Regions from separate parts of the Halomonas sp. KO116 genome, predicted to be linked through region 3. Evidence: predicted binding sites of a transcription regulator. Region 3 holds the regulator's gene; each other region holds the start of a gene.
The links. Region 3 encodes FNR, which switches genes on or off when oxygen is low (the NO sensors DNR and NnrR bind a similar motif). Its sites were predicted from a motif close to TTGATNTANATCAA; they were not measured.
Positions count from the first base shown of each region.

Region 1: KO116_RS04910 (cytochrome ubiquinol oxidase subunit I) is a predicted target of FNR. The motif match lies at 2,425-2,438, and genes of this name have one in related genera.
Region 2: KO116_RS06885 (YfcC family protein) is a predicted target of FNR. The motif match lies at 3,337-3,350, and genes of this name have one in related genera.

Region 1 covers NZ_CP011052.1:1,045,071-1,051,481, forward strand. The annotation lists gene polA (DNA polymerase I) at 1-2,374, shown strand, start outside; gene KO116_RS04910 (cytochrome ubiquinol oxidase subunit I) at 2,557-4,128, shown strand; gene cydB (cytochrome d ubiquinol oxidase subunit II) at 4,125-5,267, shown strand; gene cydX (cytochrome bd-I oxidase subunit CydX) at 5,280-5,399, shown strand; gene cydD (thiol reductant ABC exporter subunit CydD) at 5,383-6,411, shown strand, end outside.
Region 2 covers NZ_CP011052.1:1,491,246-1,497,656, reverse strand. The annotation lists gene KO116_RS06905 (NAD(P)H-dependent oxidoreductase) at 1-364, opposite strand, end outside; gene KO116_RS06900 (LysR family transcriptional regulator) at 453-1,325, shown strand; gene KO116_RS06895 (MarR family winged helix-turn-helix transcriptional regulator) at 1,387-1,875, opposite strand; gene KO116_RS06890 (DMT family transporter) at 1,960-2,898, shown strand; gene KO116_RS06885 (YfcC family protein) at 3,421-4,866, shown strand; gene KO116_RS06880 (arginine deiminase) at 4,889-6,118, shown strand; gene KO116_RS06875 (ornithine carbamoyltransferase) at 6,137-6,411, shown strand, end outside.
Region 3 covers NZ_CP011052.1:1,162,247-1,168,657, forward strand. The annotation lists gene KO116_RS05410 (DUF294 nucleotidyltransferase-like domain-containing protein) at 1-892, shown strand, start outside; gene KO116_RS05415 (DNA polymerase III subunit epsilon) at 889-1,551, shown strand; gene ttcA (tRNA 2-thiocytidine(32) synthetase TtcA) at 1,657-2,568, shown strand; gene fnr (fumarate/nitrate reduction transcriptional regulator Fnr) at 2,561-3,304, opposite strand; gene hemN (oxygen-independent coproporphyrinogen III oxidase) at 3,387-4,820, opposite strand; gene KO116_RS05435 (sulfite exporter TauE/SafE family protein) at 4,899-5,591, opposite strand; gene ccoS (cbb3-type cytochrome oxidase assembly protein CcoS) at 5,588-5,833, opposite strand; gene KO116_RS05445 (heavy metal translocating P-type ATPase) at 5,830-6,411, opposite strand, start outside.

The sequences.
Region 1 (6,411 bases), 120 kb from region 3:
TATGGCGCAACTGGTCAATGCCCATATCACGCTGGTCAACACCATGAAGGATGAAACCCTGGACGAGGGGGGCGTGGAGGATAAGTTCGGCCTGCCCCCTGCGCTGATTATCGATTTTCTCGCCCTGATGGGCGACAAGGTCGATAACATTCCTGGCGTGCCCGGCGTGGGTGAAAAGACTGCGATTGGTCTACTGCAAGGCATGGGCGGCGGCCTGGAGACCATTTATAGCGATTTAGAACGGGTCAAAACGCTTACTTTCCGGGGCGCAAAAACGCTGCCCAAGAAACTTGAAGAGCATCGCGATCAGGCCTTCCTTTCGTATCAGTTAGCGACCATCAAGGTCGATTGCGATTTGCCGGTGGGCCTGGATGACCTGGATATCGCTCATCCCGACCGTGAAGCGCTGGTCACGCTGTATAAAGAGATGGAGTTCCGACAGTGGCTAGGTGAGCTGCTGGAAGGCAAAGATGAAGGCGTGGATGATGTGAAAGGCGGCGAGCCTGTCCCTGCCAGCGCTGACGATAGCGAGCCCGAGGGCACAGAGGCATCTGCCAATGGGAGTGCCCGTGAAGATCACGTCATCCTCGAACAGGCAGACTTTGAGCGCTGGCTGGATAGGCTACAAAACGCCGAGCGCTTCTGTTTTGATTTGGAAACCACCAGCCTCAACTATATGGATGCAGAAATCGTCGGCGTCGGCTTGTCGCTGGAAGCGGGGGAGGCGGCCTATATTCCGCTGGCCCACGACTATCTGGATGCCCCCCAGCAGCTTGACCGCAAAACGGTGCTGGCGGCGCTAAAGCCGCTGCTGGAAGACCCGACCAAAACCAAGATTGGCCAGAACCTCAAGTACGATATTTCGGTGCTGGCCAACTACGCCATCTCAGTGGCGGGCCCGTTTGCCGACACCATGTTGGCGTCGTACGTGCTCAACTCCACGGCCACCCGCCACGATATGGACTCGCTGGCGCTGAAGTATTTGGGCGAAAAGACCATCTCCTTTGAAGAGATTGCCGGTAAGGGCGCCAAGCAGCTCACCTTTAACCAGATTGCCCTGGAGCAGGCGGCGCCTTACGCCTGCGAAGATGTCGATATCACCCTACGGCTGCAGCAAACGCTACGCCCACAGGTCGAAAACGAGGGGCGCTTGGCAGAAGTGCTGGATAATATCGAACTGCCGCTGATCAAAGTGCTCTCGCGCATTGAGCGTAATGGGGTGGCGGTGGATGCGGATCTACTGCACAAGCAGAGCCAGCAGTTAGAAAAGCGTATTGGCGAGCTAGAGCGCGAAGCGTTTGAACTGGCCGGGCGGGAATTTAATTTGGGCTCACCCAAGCAACTAGGCCAGATTCTGTTTGAAGAGCAGAAGATCCCAGTGCTTAAGAAAACGCCCAAAGGCGCGCCTTCTACCGCGGAAGGCGTGCTGGAGGAGCTGGCGCTGGACTACCCGCTGCCCAAGGTGATTATGCAGCACCGGGGGCTGGCCAAGCTTAAATCCACCTACACCGACAAATTGCCAAGGCTGCTCAATAAAGCCACTGGCCGGGTGCATACCAGCTACCATCAAGCGGTTACCGCCACCGGGCGGCTGTCGTCGTCGGACCCCAACTTACAGAACATTCCCATTCGTACCGAAGAGGGACGCAAAATTCGCCAGGCGTTTATCGCCCGCCCCGGCTACCGCATTGTCGCCGCCGACTACTCCCAGATCGAACTGCGCATTATGGCGCACTTATCTGAAGACAAAGGGCTGCTGGAAGCCTTTGCCGAGGGGCGCGATATCCACACCGCCACGGCGGCAGAAGTGTTTGGTACCTCGCTAGAAAAGGTCTCTGGCGACCAGCGCCGTAGCGCCAAAGCGATCAACTTCGGTTTGATTTACGGCATGAGTGCCTGGGGGCTGTCCCGCCAGCTGCATATCGAGCGCAACCAGGCGCAAACCTATATTGATCGCTACTTTGACCGTTACCCAGGCGTTGCCCGCTACATGGACCGTATTCGCACCGAAGCCGCAGAGGACGGCTTTGTAGAGACCGTCCTGGGTCGGCGGCTCTACCTGCCGGAAATCCAGTCGCAAAACCGTAACCGCCGCCAAGGCGCAGAGCGCACCGCGATTAACGCGCCGATGCAGGGCACGGCCGCCGATATCATCAAGCAGGCGATGATCGACGTGGATGCGTGGTTAGCGGAAGGCGAGTTTGATGCGCTGATGGTGATGCAGGTGCACGATGAGCTGGTGTTTGAGGTGGCCGAGAAGCAGGTCGAGGTATTTATTGAGCAGGTGCAAAAACGCATGCAGGGCGCGGCGGAGTTGAAAGTGCCGCTGATTGTCGAAGCGGAAAGCGGCGCGAACTGGGATGAGGCGCACTAGCCAGGTGATAAGGGCATTTTGTCGCAACCGCACCATGCATAGATAAGGAATTGACCAGGATCAAAATTTTGGCTCGGGTGGAGGCATAACCTTATACCCATCGCCTTTGCCTGGGTGAGCGCCAGTCAGTGGCTTCCCGGTGGGGTGAGGGGTGTGTTTAAGCTATCCATCGGGAGTCACTCATGGACATTGTTGAATTATCCAGGTTGCAGTTCGCCTTTACGGCGATGGTGCATTTCCTGTTTGTACCTTTAACGCTAGGGCTATCGATACTGCTGGCGGTTATGGAGACGGTCTATGTGATGACCGGTAAGACCATTTATCGTCAGATGACCAAGTTCTGGGGCAAGCTGTTCGGTATTAACTTTGCGTTGGGGGTAACCACCGGCATCGCTATGGAGTTTCAGTTCGGCACCAACTGGTCGTACTACTCCCATTATGTCGGCGATATCTTCGGCGCGCCGCTGGCGATAGAAGCCTTGATGGCGTTCTTCCTTGAGTCGACCCTGGTCGGGCTGTTCTTTTTCGGCTGGGATCGCCTGTCAAAAGAGAAACATCTGGCGGTTACCTGGTTGATGGCGTTGGCGACCAACATGTCGGCCCTGTGGATTCTGGTAGCCAATGGCTGGATGCAGCACCCCGTGGGATCAGAGCTCAACCTTGCCACCATGCGTATGGAGCTGACCAGCTTTGCTGAAGTGCTGCTCAACCCCGTTGCCCAAGTCAAATTCGTGCATACCGTGTCGGCGGGCTACGTCACCGGCGCGGTTTTCGTGCTGGCGATTTCAAGCTGGTACCTGCTCAAGGGTCGCGAGATCGCCTTTGCGCGGCGCAGCTTCACGATTGCGTCTGCTTTTGGCTTGGCTAGTGTACTGTCGGTGATTGTTCTGGGCGACGAGTCTGGTTATGAGCTGGGAGACGTCCAAAAGGTCAAACTGGCCGCCATCGAGGCCGAATGGCAAACCCATCCTGCACCGGCTGCCTTTACCCTGTTTGGGCTGCCCAACGAGGCTGAACAGCGCACCGACCTAGCCATCAAGATACCTGGCGTGATGGGCTTGATCGCTACGCGCTCGCTGGATACCGAAGTGATGGGGATCCGCGAGCTTAAGGCGGAGCACCGCGAACGCATCGTCAACGGCCAGGAAGCCTATGCCCTTATGCAGCGCCTGCGCAGCGGTGAAGAGCGCGAAGGGGATCAGGCCCGGTTCGAGCAGGTGCGCAGCGATCTCGGCTATGGGCTGCTGCTTAGCGCTTATAGCGACGATGTGGCCAATGCGACGGCCGCCGAGATTAACCAGGCCGTAGAGGCGTCGATTCCCAAGGTTTGGCCGCTGTTCTGGTCTTTTCGGGCCATGGTAGCCGCTGGCTTTAGCATGCTGCTGCTGTTTGCCCTGGCCCTCTGGCATAGTCTGCGCCGTCAGCCTGAGACGTCCCCTTGGTTACTGCGCTTTGCGCTGTTCAGCCTGCCGTTGCCCTGGATCGCCTGTGAAGCAGGTTGGTTCGTGGCCGAGTACGGCCGCCAGCCCTGGGCCATCGGCGAGATCCTACCGGTGCACCTGGCTATTTCCAGCCTAACGGCCGAGCAGGTACTCACTACCCTGATTGCCATCGGCATCCTCTACACCACCTTCGTCATCATTGAAATGTGGTTGATGCAGCACTTTGCCCGCAAGGGGCCTTCCGGTAGCGGTTACCTGGATGATGAAGCCGATTCCGGCTACCTAATTTCCACCCCGCCACGGGAGGCATGATGATGGACTACGAAACACTTAGGTTTGTCTGGTGGGTGCTGATCGGTGTGCTGTTGATCGGCTTCGCGGTCACCGATGGATTTGATATGGGCGTTGCCACCTTGCTTAAGGTCGTTGGCCGCAACGATCTTGAACGTCGGGTGATGATCAACTCCATGGCGCCTCACTGGGACGGCAACCAGGTCTGGCTGGTGACCGCCGGGGGCGCACTGTTCGCTGCCTGGCCGCCGGTTTACGCAACCGCTTTCAACGGCTTCTATTTCGCTTTGATGTTGACGCTGTTCGCGCTTTTCCTGCGCCCCTTAGCGTTTGATTACCGCTCCAAGTTGGACAACCCCACCTGGCGCAGTCGCTGGGACTGGGGGCTGACGATCGGCTCCGCCGTTCCTGCGCTGATCTTTGGTGTCGCCTTTGGCAATCTTCTCCAGGGCGTTCCCTTCCAGTTCGATGACTATCTGCGTTTGGAGTATCAGGGCGGCTTACTGGGGCTATTGAATCCGTTTGCGCTGTTGGCCGGGCTGTTGAGCCTGCTGATGTTTGTCACCCACGGCGCGGCCTGGCTGCAGCTCAAAACCGAGGGTGAGCTACGCAGGCGGAGTGCGGCCATCGGCAGCCTCACCGCATTGGTGTGCGCGGCACTGTTCGTGCTGGGTGGGGTCTGGCTGCTATGGGGCGTTGATGGCTACCAGGTGGCCAGCGTGATCGACACCCAGGGCTACAACGATACCACTGGCAAAATCGTCACGGTCAGTGTTGGCGGTTGGATGACCAACTACAGCCGCTTCCCGCTGTTATGGCTACTGCCGATAGTAGGCGTATTGGGTTTTGTACTCTGCTCGTTGACCATGAAACTGGGGCGGCATGCGCTGGCATTTACCAGTTCGGCCATTGCTATGGCCATGGTGGTGGTCACCACTGGCGTGACGATGTTCCCTTTCGTGATGCCGTCGACACTCAACCCTAATCATAGCCTCACCATGTGGGATGCCACGGCGAGTGAGCTGACGCTCAAGATCATGTTTGTGGTGGTGTGTATCTTCGTGCCGTTGATATTGCTCTATACCGCCTGGAGTTATTGGGTCATGCGCGGTCGCCTAAATGAGCAGTTTATTCGTGATAACGACAAAGCACTTTACTGAGGAGATGATCCTATGTGGTATTTCGCCTGGATTTTGGGTGTCACGCTGGCAGCTGTCGTCACTGTTCTTATCGCCATGCGGCTTGAAGTGAATGGTTATGAAGGCGAAGCCGAGCATGAGCGGAGCGACTGACGTTATTGACCCGGGGCAGCGGCTGAACCGCTGCCTGGCCCCGCAACGCTGGTGGTTGCGGGGCGCCACACTGCTTGCGCTGATCGGCGTGGTACTGCTGATTACCCAGAGTTGGCTGCTGGCGGCACTGTTCCATCACTGGTTACTGCTCTGGCAGGGCCGGGAGTCGCTGGGCCACCCGTCGGCATGGTTAGCAGGGCTGGCAGTATGCATGGTGCTCCGCCCTTTGCTCCACGCTGGCCGTGAAGGGTTATCTCGCCAAGCCAGTCGGCATGCCCGTGTCGCCTTACGCAGCCAGTTATTAACGCAGCTTGGCCGTCTTGGGCCGGTGAGGCGCCAATTTGGCAGCGATGGTGCCTTGGCAACTCAGGTGCTGGAGCAGGTGGACGCCCTGGACGGCTACATTAGTCGCTATCGGGTACAGAGTCTGCTGGCCGTTGTCGTTCCCTGCCTAATCGCGGCGGTGGTGGCGTTGCATAGCCCGTTGGCCGCGGGATTAATGCTGATGACCGCACCCTTGGTGCCGCTGTTTATGATCCTTGTGGGCCGAGCCGCTGCGGGTGCCAGTCAGCAGCAGTTCACGGCACTGGCGCGTATGGGTGGCCGCTTTCTCGACCTGGTTCGAGGGATGGCGACGCTGCAGCGCCTGGGGGCGACCGACCAGGCGGAGGCCAAGGTCGCCCAGGCAAGTGACGCCTACCGTGGGCGTACCATGCGGGTGCTTAGACTGGCCTTTCTATCTAGCGCGGTGCTGGAGTTTTTTGCCGCGCTGGCGATTGCCCTGGTGGCGCTCTATCTAGGCTTGGGCTTGCTTGGCCTATTGCCCTGGGCGAAAGCAGACGTTCCGGTGCCGTATCAGGGAGCGCTGTTCATTTTGCTGCTGGCGCCCGAGTTCTATGCGCCGCTACGCCAATTGGGCAGCGATTATCATGCCCGTGCCGAAGCGCAGGGCGCGATGCAGGCGTTGTCGCCTCTGCTGGAAGCGGACACTTGGCAGCCCCAAGGGTCGCCG
Region 2 (6,411 bases), 330 kb from region 3:
CGCCATACACCAGCACCCGATCAAACCAGCCTTTCAAAATGGCAGGCTGGGCGTGCCACCATAAGGGAAACTGGAAGATCACCAAGTCAGCCCACTCCAACCGCGCCAACTCCCGCTGGACGTCCTGCGGCAATGTGTTTTCTTCGTGGTGAGCCCGCTGCTCATTGAGGGGATAGAAGTAGTCCGATGCCACAGCGCTATGCGGATAGTGCCCAGCGCGCTCCACTGGATCAAACTGCTCCGCATAAAGATCATCCACTTCCACTGTGTGACCCTCGCCTATCAGCTGTGCTACCGCTCCATCTACTAGGCCGCCATTAAACGACTTGCGTTCAGGATGAGCCAAGACGATCAATACATTCATACTGCGCTTCCCCTATCGATTGGTTCAACGACAGACTAACCTGTTCATATATGCTCAAAAATTGGCTAAAAATGAGAACCGGGCTTGCATGAATGAACAACGGATAAGATGGGACGACCTAGAAATTGTGCTAGCGATTGCCGAGGCGGGTTCACTATCCGGCGCCAGTCGAACGCTGCGTATCAGCCACGCCACTGTCTTCAGGCGTCTCAGCGAGATGGAGAGACGTCTGGGCGTTACCCTTTTTGAGCGCAGCCGTAACGGCTATACGCCGACCATGGCAGGCGACGATTTAACAGCGTCGGCCCTGCGTGTGCAAAATGAGATCAACGGCGCGGAGCGCCGAATCATCGGGCAGGATTTAGCGCTTACCGGCAGCCTGCGAATCACCACGACCGATACACTTTTCGCGGGCCTGCTCTCCCCGCTATTGGCAAGCTTTCGAGAAACCTATCCGGCTATCTCGCTGGAAGTGGTCATCTCCAACCAGCTTCATAGTTTGACGCGACGTGAGGCCGATATCGCTATCCGTCCAACCTGCAAGCCACCGGAAACGCTTGTAGGCCGAAAAGTAAGCGACATCCCCTTGGCAGTTTATGGACAACAAGCGCTTTGGCAAAAAGCTCCTCTGCCATTAGATCCAACGTCACTAACAACAGAAAACTGGATAGGCCCGGATGTTCACCTAGGCGATACAGCGCTTGAGCAGTGGATGGTGGGTAAACACGCGGCCTACCGACTGGACAGCATGCTGGGGATGCAGCTGGCGGTCCGTCATGGGGCGGGCATTGCGGTACTGCCTTGCTATCTTGGCGATGCCGATGAAGCACTACTCAGACTCAGCCAGCCGATTGACGCGCTGACGACTCAGCTTTGGCTGCTCACCCATCCAGATTTGCGTCATGTGGCTAAAGTACGCGCGTTTATGGAAACGATCACTGAGGGGCTTCGCGGACGGTAACCACAAGGTCTGGTACCTGAAGGGCGAATCAAGTGACAGCGCACTCCGATGGCAAAAGCGATCACTCCTGCCCAACCCCCGCCAGGAACTGCTTTAACAACGCATCCAGTTGTTGACGTTGTTCGTCAGTCAGCCCGCTCACCAGCTGCGCCTGTGTCTCTACATGAGCAGCCACCGCTTCGTCGATCAGATCAAATCCACGCTGAGAAAGAGAGATCAGAAAACCGCGACCATCATCCGGGTTCTTGACCCGCTCGATCAGTCCTGACTTTTCCAATTGATGGATACGGTGAGTCATGGTGCCTGAGGTCACCATGGTGGATGCCATCAAATCGCTCGGCGATAGCGCATAGGGCGCTCCCTCTCGGCGCAGCGTTGCCAGTACGTCAAAGCTCGCATCCGTCAGGCCATATTTCGCCCAGGTCTTCTCCATCGCGCGCATCAAGGTGTGGTTCAGCCGTTTGACCCGCCCGATAGTACCCATCGGGGCTACGTCGAGGTCGGGACGCTCCTGGCGCCACTGTTTGAGTATGTGGTCTACATGATCCATAAACGTATTTTGCGCCTATATACCTTGACGTCAAGGTTAATCTTACATACCTTGATATCAAGATATAATCCTTGAAGGCTGCTAATGACATTACCCAACAAACCCAAGCTATACTCCTCTAAAAGAACCTGGCTTGCCCCGCTGCTGTATCTGCTCGCCGGTGGCGCCTTGCTGGGCCTGTCGACTAATTTGGCAAAGCTCGCGGGTGAAATGCAGCTATCAGCGCTCGCTTTTCTGTTTTGGTCCATTTTGGGAGCGGCCATTATTCTGCTTGCACTCGCCGCCTATCGCCGCAATCTGCCACCGTTGACCGTTCGCAGCGTCGAGTACTACCTGATCTCTGCGCTGCTGGGCGTGGCGGGCGCCAACCTGCTCTTCTTTTCGGCTATCCCCCATGTCGGCGCAGGATTTGTGGCATTGATCATCACGTTGCCACCGCTGCTCACCTACGTTGGTGCGTTGACGTTAAAAATGGAGCGCTTTCAGCTCTTGCGTGCGGCTGGCGTCATGTCAGCCCTTGCGGGCGCCTTCACTCTGGCTTTCCATAAGCTTTCCGCCCCTGATGCTGACTACCTGTGGATTCTTCTTGCCTTGATTGGCCCTGTGCTGCTGGCCATCGGCAACCTCTACCGGACCCTGCGCTGGCCAGTGGGCGTATCCAGCGATGCCTTGGCGCCTGGAATGCTGATAGCTGCCTCTATTCTTCTGCTGGGAGTGGGCCTACTGCCAGGCTTCTCACTTCACGTCTCCATGGATCGGTCTCTGCCGATAGTCCTAATTGCTGTCCAAGCAGTGGTGTTCGCTGGCCAGTTTTTACTGCTCTTCCTGCTGCAAAAAAGCGGTGGCCCGGTATTTCTGAGTTTGTTGGGCTCCGTCGGTGCCGTGGTGGGAGTTCCAGTCGCCATCCTGTTACAGGGAGAAACTGCCCCTGAGGGCTTGCTGCCTGGCATCCTACTGATTGGTGCCGGTATTGCCTTGCTTAACATTGGTAAAGCGAAGCAGGTGCCTGATAAAGCAGTCTAAACGGTGGCCTTAAGCGATGAGGCAATGTGATGATCATGGCAGGGCGCCACTGAGAGGGGGACAAGAACTGTTATACGATCCTACTTACTGCTACAGAATGCGACACTCCATGGGGTAAACGTAGCTGAAAATCTCACTTGTAGAAGACCTGTTGCTGGGAAAAGATCACAGCGTTTATTTCAAGCCCCGAGATTCATCAAACCGATGTGCTGTAGCGAGATATAAAAACCACTAGTGAATAAATCACAGAACCAAACTTAGCCTGCTGCCAAAAAAACGTAAAAAATAATAATAGCTAAAGCTACGAAAAACTTACCAGCTCGTCTTCAGAACATACCAAAGCTCAAAATCTGCATTACCAGTTACAGCAGCAAGCACGGCTCGACCAATTAAATTTTTCGTCATTTATTAGCTGCAGCTGCATGTACTTTTGCGTGATTGATCTAAATCAATTCAAGCCATTGTAATGGGAATACACTGAATATAGTTGATTGCTCCTTAACCATAGGTCGGAGACAGCGCATGTCAGATGAAAAGCTCACTTCACCAAAGCCTGAAGAGGATCTAGCGACACGGTTCCCTACAGCCTACTCAATTCTCTTCCTGCTAATTATTCTTGTAGCGGCGCTGACCTGGATCATTCCTGCCGGGCAATACGAACGTACGATGAACGAAGAGGTCGGACGCGAAATTGCAGTACCTGGCACCTATGTAACGGTTGATTCAAACCCTCAAGGTTTTGTGGACGTCATGCTGGCCCCCACGGCGGGTTTCTATGATCCCGACAGCTATGTCGCCAATGCCATCGACGTTGCCTTATTTGTGCTGTTTTTGGGTGGCTTCTTAGGCGTTATCAATGCTACCGGCGCAATCGACACGGGGATACGTAACGTGATGCATCGGCTGGAAGGCCGAGAGATCTGGATGATCCCCATCCTGATGACGCTGTTTGCCCTCGGAGGCACCACCTATGGCATGGCAGAAGAGACTCTGGCCTTCTATGCCATTCTAATCCCCATCATCATCGCTGCTGGCTATGATGCGATCACAGGAGTCGCCGTGATTCTGATCGGCGCTGGTATTGGTGTGTTGGGCTCCACTATCAACCCCTTCGCTACTGTCATTGCCTCTAACGCAGCGGATATTCCTTTTACAGAGGGAATTGTACTTCGGCTGGTGCTGCTGATTGGCGGGCTGGTGATTTGTTCAGTCTACGTGATGCGCTACGCCAAACGCATTAAGTTGGATCCTGCTCGCTCCGTTGTGGCCAGACAACAGGATGCACACCGCAAACTCTTTCTACAGGGACACGACGAGCTGGAAAATTTTGATCTTTCAGGCACTCAGAAAATTACCCTTGTTATTTTTGCTCTGACCTTCATCGCGATGATTTGGGGCGTCTCGTCCCAAGGCTGGTGGATGGCTAGGATGGGCGCACTTTTCTTTGGTTCCGCCATTGTGATCGGCATCATCGCTCGGCTGGGCGAGAAAAAGCTGACCAGTAGTTTTGTCGACGGCGCCCGCGATCTGCTCGGCGTAGCCCTGGTCGTTGGTCTGGCCCGCGGCATCGTGGTGATCATGGAACAAGGCATGATTGCCGATACCATCTTGCATAGCGCCGAAAGTACATTAGGTGGATTGCCTGAACTAACCTTTATCAATTTGATGTTCTGGATCGAGGTAGGAATGAGTTTCTTCGTACCCTCCTCATCCGGACTTGCCGTACTATCCATGCCTATTTTAGCGCCCTTGGGCGACTTTGCTGACGTAGGACGTGACTTGGTGGTAACTGCTTACCAATCAGCCAACGGCCTGGTTAATCTGATAAACCCGACCTTTGCCGTAGTGGTCGGTGGCCTAGCGATAGGCCGTATCTCTTATGACCGTTGGCTAGTATTTATCTGGCCTCTCCTTCTTATTTTGACTGTTTTTATCAGTGCAGTTATTAGCATTGGTGCATTTCTATAATCAGGGCAAAGGAGTATGCGACATGTCAGAACACACTTTGGGCGTTCACTCGGAAACTGGGACTTTACGGCAAGTTATCGTCTGCCGCCCTGGGCTAGCCCATAGAAGACTGACTCCCTCCAACTGCGATGCGTTGTTGTTCGACGATGTCTTCTGGGTCAAGCAGGCACAGAAAGACCATGACGTATTCGCCGAGGTAATGCGTGAACGTGGTGTGGAGGTTCTGGACGTTAACGACCTGCTGGCGACAACGCTTGATATTCCCGAAGCACGTACCTGGGTTCTAGACCACCGGATTACCTGGAATCATATCGGGGTAGGCATGGTATCCGACCTTCGCGCATGGATGAACGAACTGCCTGGTAATACGCTGGCGAAATTTCTCATTGGTGGTTTGGAAGTAGGTGACCTGCCTTTCGACCCTGCAGGGCTGTTCGGTAACCATCTGGGGCCTCACGGCTTTGTGCTGCCGCCACTGCCCAACTTACTGTTCACCCGGGATAACAGCGCCTGGATTTATGGTGGTGTCACCCTGAACCCTATGTACTGGGCTGCGCGCAAACCAGAGACGCTGCTAATGAGCGCGATCTACCGGTTCCATCCGAAGTTTGCCGGCAAGGTGAACGTGCATTGGGGCGACCCACTTGAAGATCATGCGCTGGCGACCCTGGAAGGAGGGGACATCATGCCGGTGGGTAATGGTGTCGTGCTGGTGGGAATGGGGGAACGATCCTCTCCGCAAGCCATTGGCCAGCTGGCCAAGACGCTTTTTGCTAACGGCACTGCAGAACGGATAATTGCCTGCCAGATTCCCAAGAGCCGTTCTGCCATGCACTTGGATACCGTGTTTACCTTCTGTGGCGGCAATGTAGTGACCACTTTCAAGGAAGTCGCAGATGAAATGGTTTGCTACGACCTGCGTCCGGGGGAAGGCAGCAAGCACCTGTCGTTCTTCCAGGACAGCCGTCCGCTGTTTGATGTTGTTGCCGATGTACTTGGTTACCCGTCCCTGGAAGTGGTCGCCACGGGTGGCGATACCCCTGCCGAACGGGAGCGAGAACAATGGAACGATGGCAATAACGTGCTGGCACTGAGTCCGGGGGTCGTCATCGGTTATGACCGCAACGACGATACCAATGCTGCGCTGGAAGCAGCCGGCATAGAGGTACTGGCCATACCCGGAGCGGAGTTGGGCCGGGGCCGGGGCGGTGGGCGCTGCATGAGCTGCCCGACAATACGAGATACAGTCTGACAAGGTAGGAGCAGAACCATGGCTTTCAATCTCAAGAACCGGCACTTCCTGACCCTGAGGGACTTTACGCCCCGAGAGATCAGTTTTTTGCTCAAGCTTTCCACCGACCTGAAAACAGCCAAGTACGCCGGCACCGAAGTACCGCAGTTGCAGGGCAAGGACATAGCGCTGATCTTTGAAAAGAACTCCACCCGAACCCGGGTAGGCTTTGAGGTTGCAGCGTTTGATCAGGGCGCCCGAGTAACCTATCTGGGCCCGACGGGCACCCATATCGGCCACAAGGAATCCGTCAA
Region 3 (6,411 bases):
GAACGGGCGGATCATGAGCAAGGCCTGGGAGTTCACGATAGAGGAACAGTATCGCGACCAGAGCTGCATGATGGTAATGGGTAGCGAAGGGCGAGGTGAGCAAATCCTAAAAACAGACCAGGATAATGGTCTGATTTTAGCCGATGACGCGCGGTGGCCAGATCTTTTGAGCCACATGCAAACGCTCACCGATACCCTAATCCAGCTTGGCTACCCGCCGTGCCCCGGCAATATTATGGTTTCAAACCCTGAGTGGGTGGCCACGGTGTCGCAGTGGAAGAGCAATATTGCCAAATGGGCCAGCGAGCGGGATGGTGACAGCCTGATGAAGCTGGCGATCATGCTTGATGCCCATGCGGTGGCCGGTAACCCCAGCCTGCTTGCCAGTGTACGAGAAGAGCTATTTGAACGCTGCTCTCGTGATGAGCTGTTGCTTTCGTACTTTGCGCGCACGGCGCTACGTTTTTCCACACCGCTGACGCTGTTTGGCTCGCTGAAAAAGCCTCAGCACGGTATCGATATCAAGAAAGGCGGTATTTTTCCCATTGTTCACGGCGTGCGCACCATGGCGCTTGAGCGGCGCATCCAAGCCACCTCGACGTTTGACCGTTTGGATGCCCTGGCCGCCGATGGGCGATTGGATCGCCGTTTTGCAGATGACCTGGGCGAAGCGTTGGCCCTGTTTTCCGAGCTACGTCTTAAACAGCAGCTAACCGCGTTGGAGACGCCTGTCGGTGCTCAAGAAGCTAACGCCCAAAACAGCAGTCGCGCTAACCGTGTCGTGGTGCAAAATCTTTCTTCCCTTGAGCGCGACCTATTGCGTGAAGCGATGCATATTGTCAAAGACTTTAAGCAGCGGCTTTCCCATCGTTACCATTTGGAGTATTCGTGAGCGGAATACGGCTGTTAGATCGACACGTGGCACTTTTTAGCGGTTCCTTACGCACCTTGTTGCGTCGCGAAAGCGACCGGCGGCGCTGTGCTGATTCTCCCTATGCCTGGCTCTTTCAGCCCTATATGGGCGAAGAGCTGGTAGCGCTTGCCTGCACATCAACGCCTACGCCGACATCACCTGTGATCAGTTTGGCCGCCGTGGTGCTTAGCCAACAGCAGGTGCGTACCAGCCGTGCTTTTGTGCTGACGTTAGGCGCACCGGGGCAGGCTGACCATGCATCGCTGCGTCGCCATCACCTGCTGTGTCAGGCGGGGTGTGTGGCGGCGCCAAATCGCGACAATTTAAATGCGTTAGTAGAGTTTATTGGCAATCGACCTATTGTCGGCTGGCAGTTAGACCAGCGGATTGGCGCGTTAAATGCGTTGCTGAGAAAGCGGTTGAATTTCGCGCTGCCCAATGCCCAGGTCGACGTAGAAAAGCTGCATCAGCGCCAGCTGCGGCGCTTGCACCCGGAGATAGAGGCACCGAGTAGCTTTGCTCAAGCGCTGGCGTGCTGGCAAGTACCCGCGATGGGGATGCAGGGTGTGTTAGGTGAGGCCACTTCCAGCGCGCTGCTGTATATGCGCCTGCAGCGCATTATGGCGGAGGCTGCTTAGTAATAGGCAGCGCTGCATACGAGTAGTTGGGTCAGGGCGGTGAGTGTTGTTAGAATAGCAGCCACTTTTTCTTGAATGCCTTCCACCCTCGGCAGTGCTTATACCATGCAATCTCTTGATCATTTTGACCCTGCTTCCCTCGGAGCCGCCCTCGCTGATGTTGAGCAAGACTCGCCAGAGCTGGCTGATGCTAAGCAGAAACGTGAATTTAACAAGCTGCAAAAGCGCCTGCGCCGAGAAGTAGGCAATGCGATTATTGATTACCAGATGATCAATGAAGGCGACCGCGTGATGGTCTGTCTCTCCGGCGGCAAAGACAGCTATACGATGCTGGAGATTTTGCGCAACTTGCAGCGCAACGCGCCGGTCAATTTCTCAATGGTAGCGGTCAATCTGGATCAAAAACAGCCCGGTTTTCCCGAGCATGTGCTGCCTGCGTATCTGGATAAGCAGGGCGTGGAGTATCACATTGTCGAGCGCGACACCTACTCGGTGGTGAAGGAGAAAACCCCGGAAGGCAAAACGACTTGCGCGCTCTGTTCACGTCTGCGCCGCGGTTCGCTGTATGGTTTTGCTGAAGAGATTGGCGCCAATAAAATCGCCCTGGGTCACCACCGCGAAGATATCCTTGAAACGCTGTTTCTCAATATGTTCTTTGGCGGCAACTTAAAAGCGATGCCGCCTAAGCTGCTTTCTGATGATGGTAAAAATATCGTCATTCGGCCGTTGGCTTACTGTAAAGAGGCGGATATTGCCGAGTTTTCACGGCTGATGGAATTCCCGATTATTCCCTGCAATCTATGCGGTTCGCAGCCCAATATGCAGCGCCAGGTGGTCAAAGAGATGCTCGCCGAGTGGGACAAAAAATTCCCCGGCCGCCTGGAGAGCATGTTTAAGGCGGTGACTAATATTGCCCCTTCCCAGTTGGCCGACCGCAGCCTTTTCGATTTTGAAGGCTTAGAGGCCAAACAGGCAGAGCTGCTGGCCGGGCGTATCCAGGCATTTAACGTCAGCTAGCGTTTTGCTCCTCTTCGGCGAGGGTGATTAAGCGCTGCATATCAAGAATATTGACCTCTCGCCCGGATACCGCCATTACGCTCTGCTGCTGGAAGCGGCTTAAAATCCGGCTGACGGTTTCCACCGCTAAACCCAAATAGTTGCCGATATCGGCCCTGGGCATGGAAAGGCGGAAACTGTAGGGCGAGTAGCCACGGCGACGAAAACGATCCGAGAGGGTAATCAAAAAGCTCGCCAGCCGCTGGTCGGCGGTTTTACGCGACAGCAGACGCATCATGCGCCGGTCATCGCGTAACTCTTTGCTCATGCTGCGATACAGCTGGCCACGCAGTTCGGGCAACTCCTCAGAGAGTGAGTCCAAGCGATCAAAGGGAATCTCGCAAACGGTGGTCGTTTCCAGGGCAATCACGCTACCTGGATAGTGCTCCTCATCAATCCCGTCCAACCCCACTAGTTCGCTCGGGAGGTAGAAATTGGTCAGTTGCTCGCTGCCGTTTCCCTCTGAGGTGACTTGTTTCAAACTGCCCGAACGTACCGCGTAAACGCTGGTAAAAGTATCGCTTTGGCGAAATAGTGGTTCGCCTTTTTTCAGCGGTGCGCGACGACGAATAATGGCATCGAACTGGCCCATATCGTCCAACTCAAGGGCAAGCGGCAGGCACAGCGAGCTAAGGCTGCAGGTTTGGCAGCGCGCTTCGTGGAGTAGCGAGCGTCGGCTGCTCATAGGTTCCAACATGCGGTGCTCCTTGAGTGGGTCAGGGTAAAATTAGCAAATTCTTACTTATTGTGATGGCGTTAGCATGCCTACAATAAGGTGATTAAACAATCTTAGAGTAGCGCTGCCCTATTTGCCCAGAAAGATGGGTATCGAACGCCATGGCTAAATGGCGCACCAGCAGACGACCCATGGACGTGGCGCTAAGTTGATCACCACTACGGGTCAGTAGGCCATCTTGCTCGGCGCTCTGTAAACGCTCCAGCGCGGGGGCAAAATAGCGGGGGGCATCGATGTTCCAGCGCTGGCTGACCGCAGCCAGGTCAATGCCCATATCGCACATCAGCCGCTCAATCACGTCTCGACGGATGAGGTCGTCGTCGCTCAACCGCACGCCGCGTACAGTGGCGAGTTGGCCCTGATCCAACGCCGCCTCGTAGCTTGCCAGATCGCTCGGGTTCTGCGCGTAGACGTCATCAATGCGCGAAATCGCCGAAACGCCAAGCCCGATTAAATCGCATTGGGCGTGACTGGAGTAGCCTTGGAAGTTGCGCTGTAGCGAGCCGTCGCGCTGGGCAATGGCCAGGCTATCGTCAGGCCGGGCAAAGTGATCCATCCCGATATGTACGTAGCCAGCCGCGGTGAGCATCTCTATCGTGGTGCGCAGAATTGCCAGCTTCTCTTCGCTACCCGGCAGGTCATCGACGTTAATCCGCCGCTGGGGGGCAAAGCGCTCGGGCATGTGGGCGTAGTTAAACACAGAAAGCCGTGCGGGATTTAACTCGATCACTTGACGCAGGGTGTCTGCAAAGCTTTTTTCAGTCTGAAAGGGCAAGCCGTATATTAAATCGAGATTGAGCGAACGAAAGCCCAGCCGGTGTGCTTCATCCATCAGCGTCTCGGTGAGTACTCGTGGCTGAATACGGTTAATGGCTTTCTGCACCAGCGGGCTTAAGTCCTGCACGCCTAAACTGATGCGATTGAAACCGAGCGATTGCAGGTGGCGCAGCGTAAATACATCCGCTTCGCGTGGGTCTATTTCAATCGCGTAATCGCGATCGGCAGAGGACGAAAGGCCAAACCGGGCATCCAAACGATCAATCAGGTCGCCCATCTGGTTCAAGTTAAGAAACGTCGGTGTTCCGCCACCCCAGTGCAACTGCTTCACCGGTCGTGTGGTATCCAAGTGGCGTGCGGTCAGCACCATTTCACGGTCGAGTCGGGATAAGTAGGGCTCGGTCAGGGCGGTGTTCTTGGTGGCGATTTTATTGCATGCGCAGTAGAAACAGATCTTGCGACAAAAAGGCACGTGAACATACAGCGACAGCGAACGCTGACTGGCATTGCTACGCTCTAGTGCCTGGGTCAGGTCACCGGGGGTGAATTGGTCGTGAAATGACAGCGCCGTGGGGTAAGACGTGTAGCGTGGTCCGCTGGTGTCGTAGCGGCGCAGCAGGGCTTCATCCCACACCGGCTGCACGGGCGCTGCCGCCACAGACGAGGCAAGAGGTGAAACCGCAGGGGCATGAACGGGCATGAAGGGGCGCTCCGACGTGAGGTAATGCCGCTAGCCTAACCCGTGACGAAAGCGTAAAGATTGAGCCATGTCATGCTATTAGAAGTTGTGTGCCGTAAGAGTCCAGAGCTGCCACAGCGCAAACGCGATAATCGTTAGTGCCGCCACGCTGCGCGTCGCCGGGTGGCGAATCAGGTGGCTTAGCTGGCGCGCAGCGAGGCCAGTGGCGAGCAGCGCCGGCAGGGTGCCTAGCCCAAATGCGCCCATTAGCAGCGCGCCCTGGAGCGGGTCGGCAATCGCCAAGCTCCAGGCCAGCATGGAGTAGACCAGCCCACAGGGTAGCCAGCCCCAAAGTGCGCCTAGCGCGAAGGCTTGAGGGATATACACCACCGGCATTAAGCGCCGCCCCACAGGCTCGATAAAGCGCCATAGACGGCGGCCAACCGCCTCCACTTTGAGCAGCCCTTTCCACCAGTTGGCGATATACAGCGCCATCAGGATCAGCATCAGCGCCGCAAACACTTGTAGCAGCATTCTCGCCGTGGCAGAGAGGGAAAATAGCGTGCCTAGTAGGGCTACCAGCGCACCTGCGCTCATGTAGCTAGTGATGCGACCTGCGTTATAGCTGAGCAGCAAGCCTCCCATACGCGCCGGATGGCGCATGCTGGGGGGCACTGCAAAAGTGAGCGCGCTCATAATGCCACCACACATGCCAATGCAATGGGCGCCGCCCATCAAACCAAACACGAATGCTGCCAGTAGTGGCGGCAGGTCAAGGCCGGTTGGATTCATGGCCGGGGCTCTTGGTCGTCGGACGAGTGTGTGTCGGAGGGGGCAGCAGGGCGGTGCTTGGCTTGTTGTCGCTGGCGTCGCTGTTCGGGGTTGAGGTCGTTTTCATCTTCATCAAACAAAATGCGGTGCGCCGGGCCTTCCAGGTCGTCGAACTGATCATTTTTCACCGCCCAGAAGAATGCCCAGACGGCGAGGCCCAGCAGAATCAGTGAAAGCGGAATGAGTAGATACAGAATCGTCATGCGGTTACCGGTGTTGAAGCGCTTGGCGAAGAGGCTGGCGGCGTCGTACGCCAGCGTGACAGCCGCAGCGCGTTACCCACCACCACTAGCGAGCTGAGCGACATACCAATGGCCGCCAACCAAGGTGGCACCAGCCCCATTGCCGCCAGCGGCAGTGCCGAAACGTTGTAGCACACTGACCAAATCATGTTCTGGCGCATGATACGCCGGGTCGCGCGGGAAATCTCGATAGCCTCAAAAATCCGCATCAGGCGTGGGCTGAGCAGCACTGCGTCGGCGCGGGTACGGGCGAGATCTGTCGCGCCGTTCATGGCAATCGCCACGTCAGCACCGGCTAACACCGGCACGTCGTTGATGCCGTCACCAATCATCACCACGGTTTCGCCAGCGGCTTGAAGCTCTTTCATCCGGGCCAGTTTGCCTTCGGGGCTGGTGCCTGCGTGCCAGGTAGTAATGTTGAGCTGGTTAGCCAGGCTCTCAACGGCATCGACGGTATCACCGGAGAGCAGCTCCACGGTTAGCCCCTGGGCCTGAAGGGCTTTGATCGTGGCAGCAGCGTCATCACGAATACCATCATG